2 linked regions of the Verrucomicrobium spinosum DSM 4136 = JCM 18804 genome follow. The protein of the gene in region 1 binds, or shares a complex with, the protein of each later gene. Links are inferred from orthologs where the notes say so. Each region holds a gene or a part of one and is shown in the gene's direction. Other genes may lie near its edges.

The links.
Region 2: the proteins of secY (region 1) and secA are in contact, whole or in part, in a crystal structure (PDB 3DIN), measured with the Thermotoga maritima proteins. The link is inferred for Verrucomicrobium spinosum DSM 4136 = JCM 18804 from one-to-one orthologs. Residues at the interface, in WP_004081795.1 of Thermotoga maritima: Glu108, Gly109, Glu110, Glu111, Ala236, Glu237, Arg238, Arg239, Ile240, Thr241, Ile242, Gln243, Tyr244, Ala245, Arg246, Arg247, Val248, Thr249, Gly250, Arg251, Arg252, Val253, Tyr254, Gly256, Ala257, Ser258, Thr259, Tyr260, Leu261, Pro262; in WP_004082002.1 of Thermotoga maritima: Glu261, Ala262, Arg263, Lys300, Ala301, Arg302, Thr303, Ile304, Ile305, Leu323, Tyr324, Asp325, Pro326, Val329, Ser330, Tyr333, Ile336, Lys340, Phe345, Val349, Glu363, Phe364, Tyr374, Ser375, Gly376, Gly377, Glu393, Ile395, Thr482, Ser483.

The regions. Positions count from the first base shown.
Region 1 is NZ_ABIZ01000001.1:5,522,125-5,529,666, reverse strand. The notes cover bases 967-3,944. They hold secY (preprotein translocase subunit SecY), read left to right. Parts: upstream 967-1,691; coding sequence 1,692-3,197; downstream 3,198-3,944. Other genes in these bases: map (type I methionyl aminopeptidase), read left to right, coding at 3,265-3,944; rplO (50S ribosomal protein L15), read left to right, coding at 1,149-1,598; rpsE (30S ribosomal protein S5), read left to right, coding at 967-1,112. Also shown: rplF (50S ribosomal protein L6), read left to right, coding at 1-177; rplR (50S ribosomal protein L18), read left to right, coding at 199-555; more of rpsE, read left to right, coding at 573-966; more of map, read left to right, coding at 3,945-4,089; hisA (phosphoribosylformimino-5-aminoimidazole carboxamide ribotide isomerase), read left to right, coding at 4,094-4,858; VSP_RS22475 (shikimate kinase), read left to right, coding at 4,931-5,542; VSP_RS22470 (IS1182-like element ISVsp9 family transposase), read left to right, coding at 6,102-7,542. UniProt on the Escherichia coli protein: The central subunit of the protein translocation channel SecYEG. Consists of two halves formed by TMs 1-5 and 6-10.
Region 2 is NZ_ABIZ01000001.1:3,050,076-3,058,387, reverse strand. Bases 1,691-5,438 are described here. They hold secA (preprotein translocase subunit SecA), read left to right. Parts: upstream 1,691-2,040; coding sequence 2,041-5,238; downstream 5,239-5,438. Other genes in these bases: VSP_RS12385 (sugar phosphate isomerase/epimerase family protein), read right to left, coding at 5,429-5,438; VSP_RS12395 (hypothetical protein), read left to right, coding at 1,691-1,768. Also shown: VSP_RS35145 (VIT domain-containing protein), read left to right, coding at 1-862; more of VSP_RS12395, read left to right, coding at 1,232-1,690; more of VSP_RS12385, read right to left, coding at 5,439-6,322; 16S rRNA (adenine(1518)-N(6)/adenine(1519)-N(6))-dimethyltransferase RsmA, read right to left, coding at 6,870-8,174. UniProt on the Escherichia coli protein: Required for protein export, interacts with the SecYEG preprotein conducting channel.

The DNA.
Region 1 (7,542 bases):
CTCAAGGTTACGGTGAATGAGAACACGAAGATCAGCGTGGAAGGCATCGACAAGCAGGTCGTCGGCCAGTTCGCCGCTGACGTCCGCGGCTACTACCCGCCGGAGCCTTACAAGGGCAAGGGTGTGCGTTATGTGGGCGAACACGTCCGCCGCAAGGAAGGCAAGAGCGTCAAGTAACCCATTTCGCAGAGACACATCATGGCTACCATCAAACGCAAAGCGATCCGGCGCCTCGTTCATGCCCGTATTCGCAAGACCCTTCGGGGGACGGCCGAGCGCCCCCGTCTCGCGGTTCATTTCTCCAATCAACGCGTGTACGCCCAGCTCATCAATGATGACGAGGGCAAGACGATTGTGTCGGCTTCGACGATCGAAGCGGCGCTTGCTTCCAAAGCCGCCAACGTGGCCAACGCCACCAAGGTGGGTGAGGCGATCGCTGAACGCGCTCTTGAGAAGAACATCACGAGCGTGGTGTTCGACCGCGGCGGTTTCTTCTTTCACGGCAAAGTCAAAGCGCTGGCTGATGCCGCGCGCGCCAAGGGTCTTCAGTTCTAATCATCACTCGCAACACTATGGCAACGTTTAACAGGAACCCCCGGGGCGGCAATCAGCGTCAGGAATCCGAGTCCCGTTCCGACATGTCCGAGAAGGTGGTTTTCATCAACCGCTGCGCCAAGGTCGTGAAGGGTGGTCGTCGCTTCAGCTTCAGCGCCCTCGTGGTGGCTGGCGATCTCCAGGGCAAAGTAGGCTTCGGCTTCGGCAAAGCCAACGAGGTGTCCGACGCAATCAAGAAGGCGACGGAATCTTCCCGCAAGGATCTCGTGAAGGTCAACATTCTCAACGCCACCATCCCGCACGAAGTGATGGGTGAACATGGCGGTGGCCGCGTACTGCTCAAGCCCGCCTCCCCTGGTACGGGCATCATCGCCGGTGGCGGTGTGCGTGCAGTGTGTGAAGCGGCTGGCATCAAGGACGTCCTTGCGAAGTCCTTTGGCTCCAGCAACCACGCCAACGTGGTGAAGGCAACCCTGGCGGCTCTTGCTGCTCTGCGCCTTCCTGATGAAATCCTCAAGATGCGCGGCAAGAAAGTGGCTGAGAAAGCTGCTCTCTAAGGTCCGCCCGGCAACCTATACCCTTAGATTAAGACTATGAGACTGCACAACCTTAAACCCCAGCCCGGGGCCAAGCACCGCCGCAAGCGTGTTGGCTGCGGTGAGAGCTCGGGTCACGGCAAGACTTCAGGCCGTGGACACAAGGGGCAGAAAGCACGCTCCGGCGGCGCGATTCGCCCTGGCTTTGAAGGTGGCCAGATGCCCCTTCACCGTCGGCTTCCCAAGAAGGGTTTCAACAACACCCAGTTCCGTGACATCACGGAAGTGGTCAATGTCGGTGACCTTGATGGCCGTTTCGACGACGGCGCAGTGGTGAACCAGCAGTCCCTTCGTGATGTGGGTCTGGTGAAGCGCCGTTGCGACGTGGTGAAGATTCTCGGCGACGGCGTTGTGGAGCGTAAACTGACCGTCCAGGTGGACAAGATCAGTGCCTCCGCCAAAGAGAAGATTGAAAAGGCTGGCGGCACGGTAACTCTGACCGCATAAACCTTGCCTTGCGGCCAGGTTACATCAATGTTCTTCGCGAGCGGCTCAGCTTTGTCCTGAGTCGCTTGCTATTTTAAGACACGACCTCACATCATGATCTCCGCTTTCGTCAACATCTTCAAAATACCGGATCTGCGCCAACGCATCCTCTACACACTGGCCATGATCGTCATTGTGCGCATCGGCTATGCGATCACGCTGCCGGGTGTGAATCCCCACGTGCTACAGGCGTGGATTGACAGCAAGGCAGAGGCGTCTGCCTCACCCTTTGCTGCAGCTGCGGCTTTGTTGAATGTGTTCAGCGGTGGCGGTCTGGAGCGCTGTGCGATTTTTGCCTTGGGGATCATGCCCTACATCAGCGCCAGCATCATGATGCAGCTGCTGACCGCGGTCGTGCCTAGCATCAGCAAGCTCTCCCGTGAGGACGGTGGACGCCAGAAGATCAACCAGTGGACTCGGTTTGCCACGGTTGGTCTTTGTGTGTTCCAGGGCTATCTGCTTGCTGTCTCACTCAAGAACCCGGGACAAAACATCTTCCTGCACGGTCTTGAGGAGATCATGGGCAAGTATGGCCCATTGGTGCCTGACTATGGATTCTGGAGCTTTGTGATTCCAGCTGTGTTTGCCATGACGGCGGGCAGCTTGTTCATCATGTGGCTCGGCGAACAAATCACTGAACGCGGCATCGGCAACGGTGTGTCGCTTCTGATCTGTATCAACATTGTGGCTGAACTCCCTGGCGCCCTGGTGCGTGTGTGGAAGACCTACATCGGTCGCGAAGGTGCCGGTGCCATGGATGCACTGACATTGCTGGGGCTCATCACTCTCCTCATCGTCGTGATCGCAGGCATCATCGCCCTCACGCAGGCCCAGCGCCGCATTCCGATCCAGTACGCCAAGCGCGTGGTGGGCCGCAAAGTGTACGGCGGGCAGACTCAGTACATGCCGCTCAAGGTGAACTATGCAGGCGTGATGCCCATCATCTTTGCCCAGGCGATCGTGCTCTTCCCCTCCCAGATCATCAGCTTCCTTTTCCCGGATGTCGCCAGTGTGCGCCAGTGGGCGGAATGGCTGACCAGCGGTACTCCTTATGTGGTCATCTCCACGTCTCTGATCTTCTTCTTCAGCTACTTCTGGGTGGCGACGATGTTCCAGCCAAACCAGATTGCGGAAGATCTCAAGAAGAGCGGTGGCTATATTCCCGGAGTTCGCCCTGGGAAGCCGACGGCTGATTTCATGGATTTCACCATGAGCCGCCTCACTTTCGCCGGTGCCTTGTTCCTGACCCTGATCTACGTTTTCCCGATGCTGCTGCAAAAGCAGGTCAACCTGGATCCTCGCGTGAGCCAGTTCTTCGGTGGTACGAGCATCCTGATCCTTGTGGGTGTGGTGCTCGACATGATGCGCCAAGTAGAAACCCACTTGCTGCAACGCCACTACGACGGTTTCCTCCGCAAGGGCAAGATTCGCGGTCGTTTCGACCGTCCGGGTCAGTCCGGTGGTATCGCCGCCAATCCGAAACTGGTGGTGATGCTTTGGACCGTTATCGCGGTAATTGCCCTGATTGGGGTATCGTTCGCGATCTTCCACGGCAAATAACTTTTGCCAAATTGATTGCGCCCCGCAGATTCTGCGGGGCGCATTTGTTTATAGACATCGCATTGCAATGGCACTTTCGTTTGACCGTATTCCCACCCGACATGGCAAAGCCCTGGACGGTATTCGCGCTGCATGTGGCCTGGCGCGTGACATTCTTCTGAAGACGGCCGCCTTGGTCGAGCCCGGCATGACTACTGCCGAGTTGGACAAGTTCGTCGCTGCCGAGATCAAGGCCCAAGGGGCGGTGAGCGCCTTCTACAAATACAAAGGTGCGGGTGGACCCTTCCCAGCCTATGCCTGCATTGGTCTGAATGATGTGGTGGTCCATGGGATCGGCAACAACGTTCCGATCAAGCCGGGCGACATCGTTAAGATTGATGTCGGCATCATCAAGGACGGCTGGGTCGGGGACAATGCTCTGACAGTGCCGGTTCCTCCGATTGCACCGGATGTGCAGAAGTTGCTCTCCGCCACGGAAGATGCGCTTGAAGTGGCCATCGACTGGGCGCGCGACGGCTTGATGTTGGGTGACCTGTGTCACTCGGTTGAGAACTATGTGCGGCGTTTTGGTTTCTCGGTGGTCCGGGAGTTCGTGGGGCATGGCGTTGGACGCAAACTTCACGAAGAACCTCAGGTGCCGAACTATGGCGTGAAGGGCGCTCGTCCTCGGCTCCGCACCGGGATGACGTTGGCAATTGAGCCTATGATCAACATGGGTGCCGAGCAGACAAAGATCTTGAGCGACGGCTGGACGGTGCTGACGATGGACAACAAGCCCAGCGCTCATTATGAGCACGTGGTCTTGATCACCGATGGGGAGCCCGAGGTGCTGACAGCGCGGCCGCGATTGAATCCGCGTCTGACGACTCCGCTTAATCGCACGGTCGCCTGAGGCCATGACCCGGTTCCGCCCCTGCATTGATCTTCACGATGGCAAAGTGAAGCAGATCGTCGGTTCCACCCTCAAAGATGAGGGTGAGGGGCCGAAAGAGAACTTTGTCAGCGAAAAGCCAGCGGCATGGTTCGCAGAGAAGTACCGTGAAGACGGTCTGGCTGGTGGCCACGTGATCATGCTGGGCAGGGGGAATGAGGAGGCGGCGATCTCCGCGCTTCAGGCTTATCCGGGCGGGTTGCATGTAGGGGGCGGGATTCGCCCTGAGAATGCCGCGAAGTATCTTGAGGCGGGGGCCAGTCATGTGATCGTGACGAGCTACGTTTTTGATGATGCGTACCGCTTCAGCGAAGCTCGGTTGCAGCAGATGGTGAATGAGGTCGGTGCGTCGCGTCTGGTTTTGGACCTGAGCTGCCGGGCGAATCAGGATGGATGGGTGGTGGCGATGAATCGTTGGCAGACAATGACGGACCTGATCGTTGATGGTGATGCCTTTGACCGCCTGGCTTGCTATTGTGACGAGTTCCTGATTCATGCGGTCGATGTGGAGGGCAAGTGCGAGGGGATCGATGAATCTCTGGTGCAGTGCCTGAGCCTCTGGTGTGAGAAGCCGGTGACCTACGCTGGTGGAGCCAGGAGTGTGGCAGACCTCAAGCGTGTTGAGGATATCAGTGGGGGGCGAGTCGATGTGACCATTGGGAGCGCCCTGGACATTTTTGGCGGCAAGCTCGCCAAGTACGAGGACTGCGTGGCGTTCAACCGGCGGTAGCTGTAGCTGCGGGATCTCGCCTCGTGAAAGCTGGATGCGGCATGGGCGGTGGCGTGTTATTGGTCTCACCCTATGGGGACTGAGACTCGCCTCACTGCCATTGCACGCGATTGGAATGGGCCTGCGCCGAGGCGTATCAATGTGATCGGCACCAGTGGCAGTGGGAAATCTACCTTCGCCAGGCGTCTTGCCGGCCAGTTGAATTTGCCGTTTGTCGAGATGGACAGCCTCTTCTGGGGTGCCAACTGGCGCCAAGCCACAGACGTAGAATTCTTTGCCCGGGTGCAGGCGGCCGTGGATGAGCCCGCTTGGGTACTGGACGGCAACTACACTCGAACCGTCCCGGTGAAGTGGGCCCGGGTGGATTTGGTCATCTGGCTGGACTATCCCTTCCGCACCACGATGTGGCAGGCCATCAGGCGGGCTGTCACGCGGGTGTGGAGTAAAGAGGAACTCTGGCCGGGCACGGGGAATCGGGAGTCTTTCCGACGAACGTTCCTCAGCAGGGACTCCATCATCTGGTGGACGCTGACCACCTACGGGAAGGTTCGCGCCAAGTATGTGGCCATGCTGGCTGATCCGAAGTTTACAGAGGTGCAGTTTGTCAGGCTGCGAAGTCATGCGGAGGCAGCAGCCTTCATCGACCGATGGAAATGCTGCCTGTCCGCAGAGAAACAGCAATAGTGATGCCACAGTAGGCGGGCTGGACACCAGGGTGGCTTCGCGATCAGGTGCATCGGTTGCTCTCCATACCAGCAAGTTACCCACACGACCGCTCGTCGCCATGCATTTGTCAGCGGGCACTAATATCCGGCCACCGATGGGCACATTGAGTGTACCACCCAATTTGGCGCAAGTGAACATTACCCTAAAAAGGAAAATGGAACTGGTGAAAACACCGCTTCCCGCTGTGTTGCAACGATTTGAACCGGAAGACGTTATCACTTAAAAGTTCCATCGCGGAGCGATGGGGATTCATACATCGTGAAGGCCTTAGGCATTTTCACTGCAGTTTCCTTTTCCTTTTTAGGATTACCTTTTTAAACCCATCTCACAACTCGTTGACAGAGAAGTGTTTAAAAGGGTAATGTTCAAATGGCCAGCGCGAGTTGTGTAGATTTGCCTGGCCGGTCTATTCCGCCCATCGGTGGCCGGTTTTGAAGTGCCCGGTGACAATGCATGCTCACGAGACTGTGTCAAAACTACTGAGAACGATCAATCAAGCTGCGGATGCTGCGCGATCATGAGTCGTTTCATCGCTGGTGCGGATCGGGATCAAGTGTGGTTGTTGCCTGAACGCCTGGACGACTATGTATCCGAGGGCAACCCGGTGCGCTTCATTGATGCCTTTGTTGAGGGCCTGGACCCCCAGCAGGTGCCACTACTGCTCACTGCCCCGGCAGCCACCGGCAGACCTCGTTATGCTCCTGGTGATCTGCTCAAGCTCTTTATCTACGGCTATCTCAACCGGGTCCGTTCCAGCCGGGAGCTTGAGCATCTGACCCAACGCAATCTGGAGGTCATCTGGTTGCTCAAACGCCTGCGCCCCGACCACAAGACCATTAGTGAGTTTCGGCGCGTCCATCGGGCGGCTTTCAAGCAGGTCTTCCGGCAGTTCAATGTCCTGTGCCGGGACCTGGCGCTCTTCGGCGCAGAACTCGTGGCCATCGATGGCACCTTCTTCAAGGCCGTCAACTCCAGGAGCCGCAACTTCCCCCAGGCCAAGCTGGAGAACCTCATCAAGAACGTGGACAAGGGCATTGAGGGCTACCTCAAGGACCTTGAACTCAACGATGCCGCCGCAGACTCCCCTGACGCCCTGGGGACGGTCAAAGAGGCAAACGTCGACGATCTCAAGGAACGCATCGCCAAGCTCCAGAGTGCAAAGGCGCGCTACGAGCAGATGCAGAAGGACCTTGAAGAGAGCGGTGAGAGCCAGGTGTCACTCACCGATCCTGACGCCCGCTTGCTCAACAAGAGCACGGCCCAGGGCAGTGTCGTGGGCTACAACGTGCAGAGCGTGGTCGATGGAGAACATCATCTTATTGTCGAAATCGAAGCCACCAACCAGGGCAACGACTTTGGGCAGTTCACCAAGATGGCGGTGCAGGCCAAGGAGCAGTTGCAAGTGGAGACGCTCATTGGCGTGGCCGACGGAGGGTACTATCAAATCAACGATCTGAAGGCCGCCGAGGCCCAGGGCATCGAGGTGCATGTGCCCCAGCGGGAGGATCGCCTGGAGAAGAAGGGCTTGTTTGCCCGTGAGGAGTTGCGCTACGACAAGGAACAGGACTGCTATCATTGCCCTGGCGGAGCCAGGCTTGAACGGAAAAGCGACAACCAGATCCGCGGCCTTCGATATGAAGTGTACGCGAACTCTGCGGCCTGCCGGGACTGTCCTTTGAGGAAGCAGTGCACCACGGGGAAGCTTCGCAAGATCCGCCATGAGGAGAACCCGGAGGTGATGAAGCGGGTGCGGGAGCGCATGGCGGCCCAGCCAGAGGTGTATGCGCGGCGCAAGGGGTTGGTGGAACACCCCTTTGGCACGATGAAGTTTTGGTGGGGGCAAGGATCCCTGCTGACGCGTGGACTGGCAGCGGTGAATGCGGAGGTGACGCTCAGTGCCCTGGCCTACAACATGAAGCGTGCGCTCAAAGTGGTGGGAGTGCGCGCATTGCTTGAGC
Region 2 (8,312 bases), 2.5 Mb from region 1 along the record:
TGAGCTGCTCCCAGCCCTCCAGAGGGCGCTTGCCACGCCCCGGGAGGTAGGCGTGTCGCGCAGCATTGTCATTCTCACTGACGGGTATGTGACCATCGAGAAGGAAGCCTTCCGCCTCGTGAGGAAGGAACTGCAAAATGCCAACGTCTTCACCTTCGGCATCGGCACCGCCGTGAACCGCTGGCTCATTGAAGGTCTCGCGCATGCAGGACAGGGCGATCCCTTCGTGGTGCTTTCGGAAAAAGATGCGGCCGCCGCCGCGGAACGTTTCAGGGAATACATCTCCCGCCCCGTGCTCACGGATGTTCAGGTGACCTACGAGGGCTTTGACGCCTATGAAACTGAGCCTGCCAGCATCCCGGATGTCTTTGCCGACCGCCCGATCGAACTGATCGGCAAATGGCGCGGTCAGCCCCAAGGTCGCATCATCATTCGCGGCAAAACCGGCGGCTCCCCCTATGAGGCCAGCTTCAACGTCGGCCAGGAGGCAATCAAGGAACTGTCGAATCCCGCTCTGCGCCCCCTGTGGGCCAAGGACCGGGTTCGCACTCTCAACTACGAGCTCCAGATCACGCCAGACGCGAAGACCATCAAGACAGTGACCGATCTGGGCGTCCGCTACGCCTTACTGACGCCGTACACCTCCTTCGTCGGCGTCGATGAGTCTCCGAAAGAGGTCCTCGCCCTGGCTCAATCTGCCAACCCACCCGCAGGCGCAGGCCAGCCTGTGATGGTTGTGACTGCCTCTTCCAAGGGCGGCACGCCCGGAGCCGTGCCCGAACCCGGCGTGACAAGCCTGATCCTGCTGGCCGCTGCCTGTGTGCTCATGAACCGCCAGCGCCCCGGGAGAACACCCGTCTGATGCACCGCTCGGGCTTTTGGCACTCATCCCCTTCAACGGCCTGCTCTGGACAAGATGCCGGGAAAGCATGATCACAGCCGCATTGTCGCACCGACGTTTCCAGATGGTACTGGCCCGCATTCTGGAATTCTAAAAAGGCACCTTGGCGGGCCATGACCGTGATGGTGACCAAATCGTCAGGTCGATGCCGTGGCAGGCCCTTCTCCTGGCTTTTACACTGTAGCCGGACGCAATTGCTTTACCTGCGCCCAGACTGTGAGAAGTTGCGCATTCTGGACAGCCGGAGTTTTCAGCTAGGTTCTCCGCTCCCATGACCTTGGGAGCCGCGTACCCCTCGTTGCAACTTTGTTGTCCGCTAATCTTCCCGCCATGAGTTCCAGCCGACTTTCCACCTGTGCCTTCCTGTTTCTGGGAGCAGGCTTGGTGGGGCTGTCTCCGGCAGAGCCACGCCTGGCCCGTGACGCTGGGGAAGATCAGGCAGGCGTGGCGGCCATCAAGCTGCCACTGCTCTCTACCCCTGTCAGGCCCTCTTCCGGTGAGCCTGACAGACAAAAGCGTACTCCGCTGGATTCTTCCAGCCCTGCGTCACCCCTGAGGGTGACCCCGCCTGCGCTCGTCGCTATTCTGACCGGCAATCAGGAACGCCCCCGTGCCGCCGCCCAAGTGGCGCTGCCGTGGCAGAGTGCGGTTCCTGTGCTGGCCGACTCCGACCAAGTCGCCCATCCCCCGCTGCATTTCGACCCCGCAGCGACCCCTTTCGCCACCCAAATAGATCTTCAGCGGCAGGCGGAAACGGAGCTGACTTCCCGACAGGCCAAGTACCCAGACCATCAGCAACACCGGTTCACCGACAAGTGGGAATTCATGCGGGGGTGTCTCCGCGCACCCGATGGGATAGAGGCCTGAGCCTCACCAGCACCGTGGGAGCCCTGCCCCTCCCCTGTGGAAGACAATGTACTCTTCCCTGAACCTTCACCCCTCTACCGGGTGATGGCTGGCGCAGTTTTCTGACAGATCCTGCCCTTTTGCAGCTTCTGCATTGTGCCCGTCCTTAATCGAAAAATTGACTGTGCGCAGCTCCGCACCTCCTCAGGTTTGCCTGCGGAGGCCTGCTCAACACTTACCTTGCGCAAAGTCAATCCTCAGCCATCCTACCGTCCCTTTTCCCTCCCCTTGCCATGTTTGATTGGATCGTTCGAAAAATTATAGGCTCAAAGAACCAGCGCGCCGTAAAGCGCCTCTGGCCTCTGGTCCACCAGATCAACCAGATTGAAGCCAACCTTCAGAATGAACCTGAAGACGTGCTCCGCGAAAAAACTGCAGGCTGGCAGGAGCGTTTCCGCGCCTTCCATGAGCCCCAGTTCCTCGCTGGCGTCTGGCTGCGTGTGGCGGGTGAGGAGGAGGTGGACCACTGTCTTCGCCTGGTGGCCGACCGATTCAATCGCTTGAAGACCCACTTCCCCAGCTTGGACGTCAATCTCGTGAACGAAGACGCGTGGGCCAAGGAGCCCTTGGAGGCCCGCAAAGAGCGCATCACCAAGGCCCGAGAAGCCTACACGGCCATCGCCCCCAAGTTCGGCCAGATCGAAGCCAGCATCCTTGAGGAGATCCTGCCCGAAGTGTACGCAGTGGTGAAAAATGCAGCCCGCCGTCTGTGCGGTCGGGAGGTGCTCGTGTGTGACCAGCCCCTGCGGTGGGAAATGGTGCACTTCGACGTTCAGCTCATCGGCGGTGTCGCGCTGCATCGCGGCATGATCGCGGAAATGGCCACAGGTGAAGGGAAAACACTCGTGGGCACCCTGCCCGTCTTCCTCAACGCCCTGACTGGCCGTGGTGTGCACGTCATCACCGTGAACGACTACCTCGCCCGTCGTGACTCCGAGTGGATGGGCACCCTCTACAAGTTCCTGGGACTGACGGTGGGGTGCATCCAGAATGACCAGGCTCCCGATGTGCGACGCGACCAGTATGTGGCCGACATCACCTACGGGACCAACAGTGAATTTGGCTTCGACTACCTGCGCGACAACGGCATGGCCCGGAGCAAGGACCATCAGGTGCAGCGCGGCCACTACTTCGCCATCATTGACGAAGTGGACTCCGTCCTCATTGATGAAGCCCGCACGCCTCTGATCATCAGCGGTCCGGTGGCCACCAGCACACATCAGTTCGATCGCTACAAGCCGCTCGTGGAGCAGCTCGTGCGCCGTCAAAACACGCTGTGCAACCGTCTCATTCAGGAGGCCAACGAGCACTTCGAGAAAAAGGAGAACGAGCAAGCCGGCCGCAAGCTCTTCCAGGTCCGCCTGGGTCAGCCCAAGAACCGCGGGTTGCTTCGCGCCCAGGAAGACGCGGACAAGCGCCGTGCGATGGAGAAGGCCGAACTGAGCTTCTACCAGGACACTCAGAAGACCGCCCTCTTTGAGCTCAAGGAAGAACTCTACTACACCATCGATGAGAAGACGCATGATGCGGATCTCAGCGAAATGGGCCGTACGTTCCTCAACCCAGATGAACCCGATGCATTCGTGCTGCCCGACATCGCCTCTGCCTATGCAGACATCGATGCCGACGCCGCGCTGGATGACGCCCAGCGTCTGGCCAGGAAGGAAGAAATGCAGGCCAAGCTGGACACCCAGGGCCAGCGCATCCACAACATCAACCAGCTCCTGCGCGCCTACTGCCTCTACGAGAAGGACAAGGAGTACGTCGTTGAGGAAAACAAGGTCATCATCGTGGATGAGCAGACGGGCCGTAAGATGCCTGGCCGTCGCTGGAGCGATGGTCTCCACCAGGCCGTGGAAGCCAAGGAAAGTGTCCACATCGACCACGAGACCCAGACACTGGCGACCATCACCATTCAGAACTACTTCCGACTCTACCAAAAGCTGGGCGGCATGACCGGTACCGCTGAGACGGATGCCGCAGAGTTCCATGACATCTATCGTCTGGATGTGCTCAGCATCCCGACCAATCGCGTCATCAAGCGCAAGGATCACAACGACAGCATCTTCAAGACGCGTCGTGAGAAGTATCAGGCCGTCCTCAAGCTCATCGTTGAGACCCACGCCACTGGCCAGCCCCTGCTGATCGGTACCGCAAGCGTGGAATCCTCAGAGACGCTCTCCCGTCTGCTCAAGCTGCAGAAGATCCCCCACTCCGTGCTCAACGCCAAGTACCACCGCCAGGAAGCGGAGATCGTGGCCCGAGCCGGTCAGAAGGGGTCCGTCACCGTGTCCACCAACATGGCGGGTCGTGGTACGGACATCAAGCTGGGCGAAGGCGTGGCCGAGCTCGGTGGCCTCTTCGTGCTGGGTACAGAACGGCATGAAAGCCGCCGTGTGGACCGTCAGCTCCGCGGTCGTTGCGCCCGTCAGGGTGACCCGGGGAACAGCAAATTCTTCATCAGCTTCGAAGACGATCTCATGCGCAACTTCGGTGCGGCCGAGCGCATGACGAAGATCATGGAACGCTTCGGCATGGAGGAAGGTCAGGAGTTGGAACACCCCTGGCTGAACCGCTCCGTCGAAACCGCCCAGAAGCGAGTGGAGCAGCGCAATTATCTCTCCCGCAAACACGTGCTGGAGTATGACGATGTCATGAACCAGCAGCGCGAGGTGGTTTACACCTATCGCAACGAGGTTCTGGACAGCCCCGATCCCCGCCTGCTGCTTGAGGAAGTGCTGGACAAAGTCATCCCCACCCGCCTTGAGGAGTTCATCCCCAAGGATTCCAGCAGCGACACCCAGGCGAATTACCCGGCTCTGCTCAACTGGCTCAACACCTCCTTCCCCCTCGGGCTCACTGAGAAGGAAGCCGCGCTGGAGACGAAGAGCTTTGATGAAACCGTCCAGTTCGTCATCGAACGCGTCCGCCGTGCTTACGATCTCAAGACCACCGGCGTGCTGCCCCAGCTCTTGCAAGAGAGCGAGCGCATCATCCTCCTGGAGGCAATCGACGAGCAGTGGCAGAATCACCTGTACGCCATCGACGGCCTCCGTGAAGGTGTCCGCCTGCGCTCCTACGGCCAGAAGGACCCCCTCGTGGAGTACAAGTCCGAAGCGTACATCATGTTCGAAGAGCTGATGACCAACATCTACAACAAGGTGGTCTCCAACCTCTTCAGCAGCCACCAGCGTCTCCAGGCATTCATGGAGCACCTGCGCAACAGCATGCTCAACAACGCCCGCCAGATCGGGCCGGAGAATGCCCCACGCCAGTCCATGGCCCCCAGCGAGGAAAGCGCCCCCCAGGAAGAACCAGGTCCCCGCATCACCATCCCGCTCAAGCGCGACATCCCCAAAGTAGGTCGCAACGACGCCTGCCCTTGCGGCAGCGGGAAGAAGTACAAAGCCTGCTGCGGTCGCGGCGCTTGATCTGCCCTGATTCCTCGATTCACCAAAAAAGCCGGCCTTCGTGAGAGGGTCGGCTTTTTTGTATCATGCAGGAGGAGCTGATTTCACAACCTCACACTTACTGGTTTGAGCTGAATCACGCCCCCTCAAGCTCAAGTGTAAGCCCCTGCAACGCCGCAACAATCCGCAGCTCGCTGTCAGGATATGTTACTCACGACACCTTTCTCGCATCCGCCAGATACTTGTCGAACAACGCCTTCTGCTCGCCCAGCGCCTTGACCTTGTCCTCCACCTTCGTGTTGGCCTCCATCAGCACCCAGCCTTCGTAGTCCGCTTCCACCAGCAGCTTGATCAGCTTGGCAAAGGGGTACTTCTCATCGCCCAGAGGACGCACATGGGTCGTCTTGCCCAGATACTCCTTCACGAGCGCGAAGTTCTTCTCGAGACCTTCGCCCTCCAGATCGGCCGGGTTCGAGTTCCAACAGACGCGCACGTTGTCCGCGGACGCAATCTCCATGACCTTCTTGATGTCTGGCAACGCGGTCACCTGACCGTGCACCTCCAGACGGATCTCCTGGCCGAAACCAAGCGCAAAATCACCGAGTTCCGCAAGCGACTTGCCGATCTGTTCCAGAGTCTTCTCCTTCGGCACGCCTTCCTTTTCATGAAGCTGGTCCGGCTTCACTTTCACCCCGCTACCACCGATGTCGTGGCTGAGTTTGATGTACTGTTTGGCCACATCCAGGTTCGTCAAAAGCTTGCCTTTGTCCGGGGAATCAAAGGCCGCATTCGTGCCCATTCCCACGATTTCAATACCCCCGTCAGTGAACTGCTTCTTCACCTCGCTCCGCTGCTCCGGGCTCAGGGTGGGAGAAACTTTGTGAGCATGATCCACGCGCAGCTCCACGCCAGAAATGCCGAGCTGGGTAAGGTTCGCGATGATGGTGGGAATATCCCACTCGGCGCCCCACATGTAGGTCACCAGACCAAAGGAGATGTTCTCCCCCTGAGGCTTCACCTGCTGAGCAAACGCGGAAAGCCCCAAGGCCCCAGCGGCAGTGGCAACAGACTGATGGAGAAATTGGCGGCGCGTACGGATGCTCATGCCGCGAAGCTGACAGGCCGAGGGCAAACTGTCAACGTCGGGCAAAAGTCCCTGCATCTCTAGCCCACCAGCCACGAGTGATGCTTTCCGCATGGCTAACCGCCGACGCGCCCCGCCGGGAACCACATCTCGACATCATCGCCCAAATCATACCCCCAGATCCCCGGCTGACACGGCCTCACATGGTCTCATTTGTCCAGCCCCACCCAGCCAGGTCGCCCCATCGCACGCTCGCCCCATCATGCGGTCGTCCCATCATGCGGTCGTCCCATCATGCGGTCGTCCCATCATGCGGTCGTCCCATCATGCGGTCGTCCCATCATGCGGTCGTCCCATCATCCGGTCGTCCCATCATCCGGTCGTCCCATCATCCGGTCGTCCCATCATCCGGTCGCCCCATCACCCGGTCGCCCCATTGCTCCGATCCCTCACGCCAACGGCGTGATACAAAATAGCCCCAGGTCAGGCGAGCCCCAACCCGCCACCCCGGGTAGGCCACATAGGAACCCCGAACTCCAAAGAAGTTCCACAAACGCTCCGCCACGGCCTACAACTTCCGCCACCGCGCGAAACACTCAATGAACCCCGTCGCAAAATCCTGCGGTCGGGTTTCGATCCAGGCCTGAATTTCTTCCACTCGAAAAAACAATCCTGTGGCGATCTCATCTGGCGCATATTTCATGGGCCCATTGTGCTCCGCAACATGCAGCTCCACAAACTCCCAGCCTGTGGCCTCGCACGCCGGGATCGTGGCCACACACCGGGTCGGGGCGCTGATGCCGATTTCCTCCTGTAGCTCCCGTGCGGCCGAGGTGGCATAGTCTTCGCCGCTGTCCAGATGTCCCGCGGCGCTGCTGTCCCAGGTCAACGGGTGCACATCCTTCAGATGCGACCGCTTCTGAAGCCAGAGTTCGCCGTGCTTGTTAAAGACAAAGATGTGCACTGCCCGATGCTTCAGCCCCTTGGCATGCACCTCGCCACGCGGAGCCTGGCCAATCACCACGTTGTTCTCATCCACCACGTCAAAGATTTCGCTCGCCTTCTGCCCGCGATCCTCCTCATGACGCCCTTCATAGTGCCGGGTCAACGCCACCCAGTCCCAAAGCGTTAGTTCCTCGGCCCGAACGGTAAGCGGCTTGCTCAGGCTACCCATCAGGCTGTCCCACCCGCCGGGACATTCCGGCAAGAGATTCTTCAACTGCTTCCGCCGCTGGGAAAAACCCATGCGCACCAGGCGATCAAATACCGCACGGTCATGCACTGGCAGATCTCCTGGCGGCCGCGGAGTAAGCCGGACAATCGCGGAATCCACCTTGGGGCGGGGCTTGAACACCTCCGGCGGAATGATGCGCCGAATCTCGACCTCCCAGTCATGCTGCACCACCAGGCTCAGACCGCCGTAGGCGTCGTCCTCCTGATCGGCCGCGAGACGCTGGCACACCTCCTTCTGGAGCATAAACACCGCCTCAGTCACCGGGGTCGGTGGTGTCAGCACATGGCGCAGGATCTCGCCTCCCATGGAGTAGGGCAGGTTTCCAATCACCTTCACCCCGCCAAACTTGAACAGAGGGCGCAGGTCAAACCGGGTGGCATCCCCATGCCAGACCTCCACATCCTCCCGGCCTTCGAATTTCACCTTCAGGTCCGCCGCCAGGGTATTGTCCTTCTCAAGAAGGAGTGTCTTCGCTGCCCGCCCCACCAGATGCGTCGTCATCGCCCCCTGCCCCGGACCGATCTCCACCACGAGGGGCGCGCCATCGGGCTTGATCTCGTCCGCAATCCATTTCGCGATTCCCGCGTCGTGGAGGAAATTCTGGCCGAGGCTTTTCTTGGGTGCAAAGGAGGATGCCATGTCGCGGAGGACATAGCGCATGCCGGGACAGCATGCAACGAGTGGGGAGGCTACGAGGCTCTCAGTCGAGGGAAGCTGCATCCATGCGTCCCCTGAGCCGACAGGGACCGTCGGACTACCCAAAAATTGACATCAATA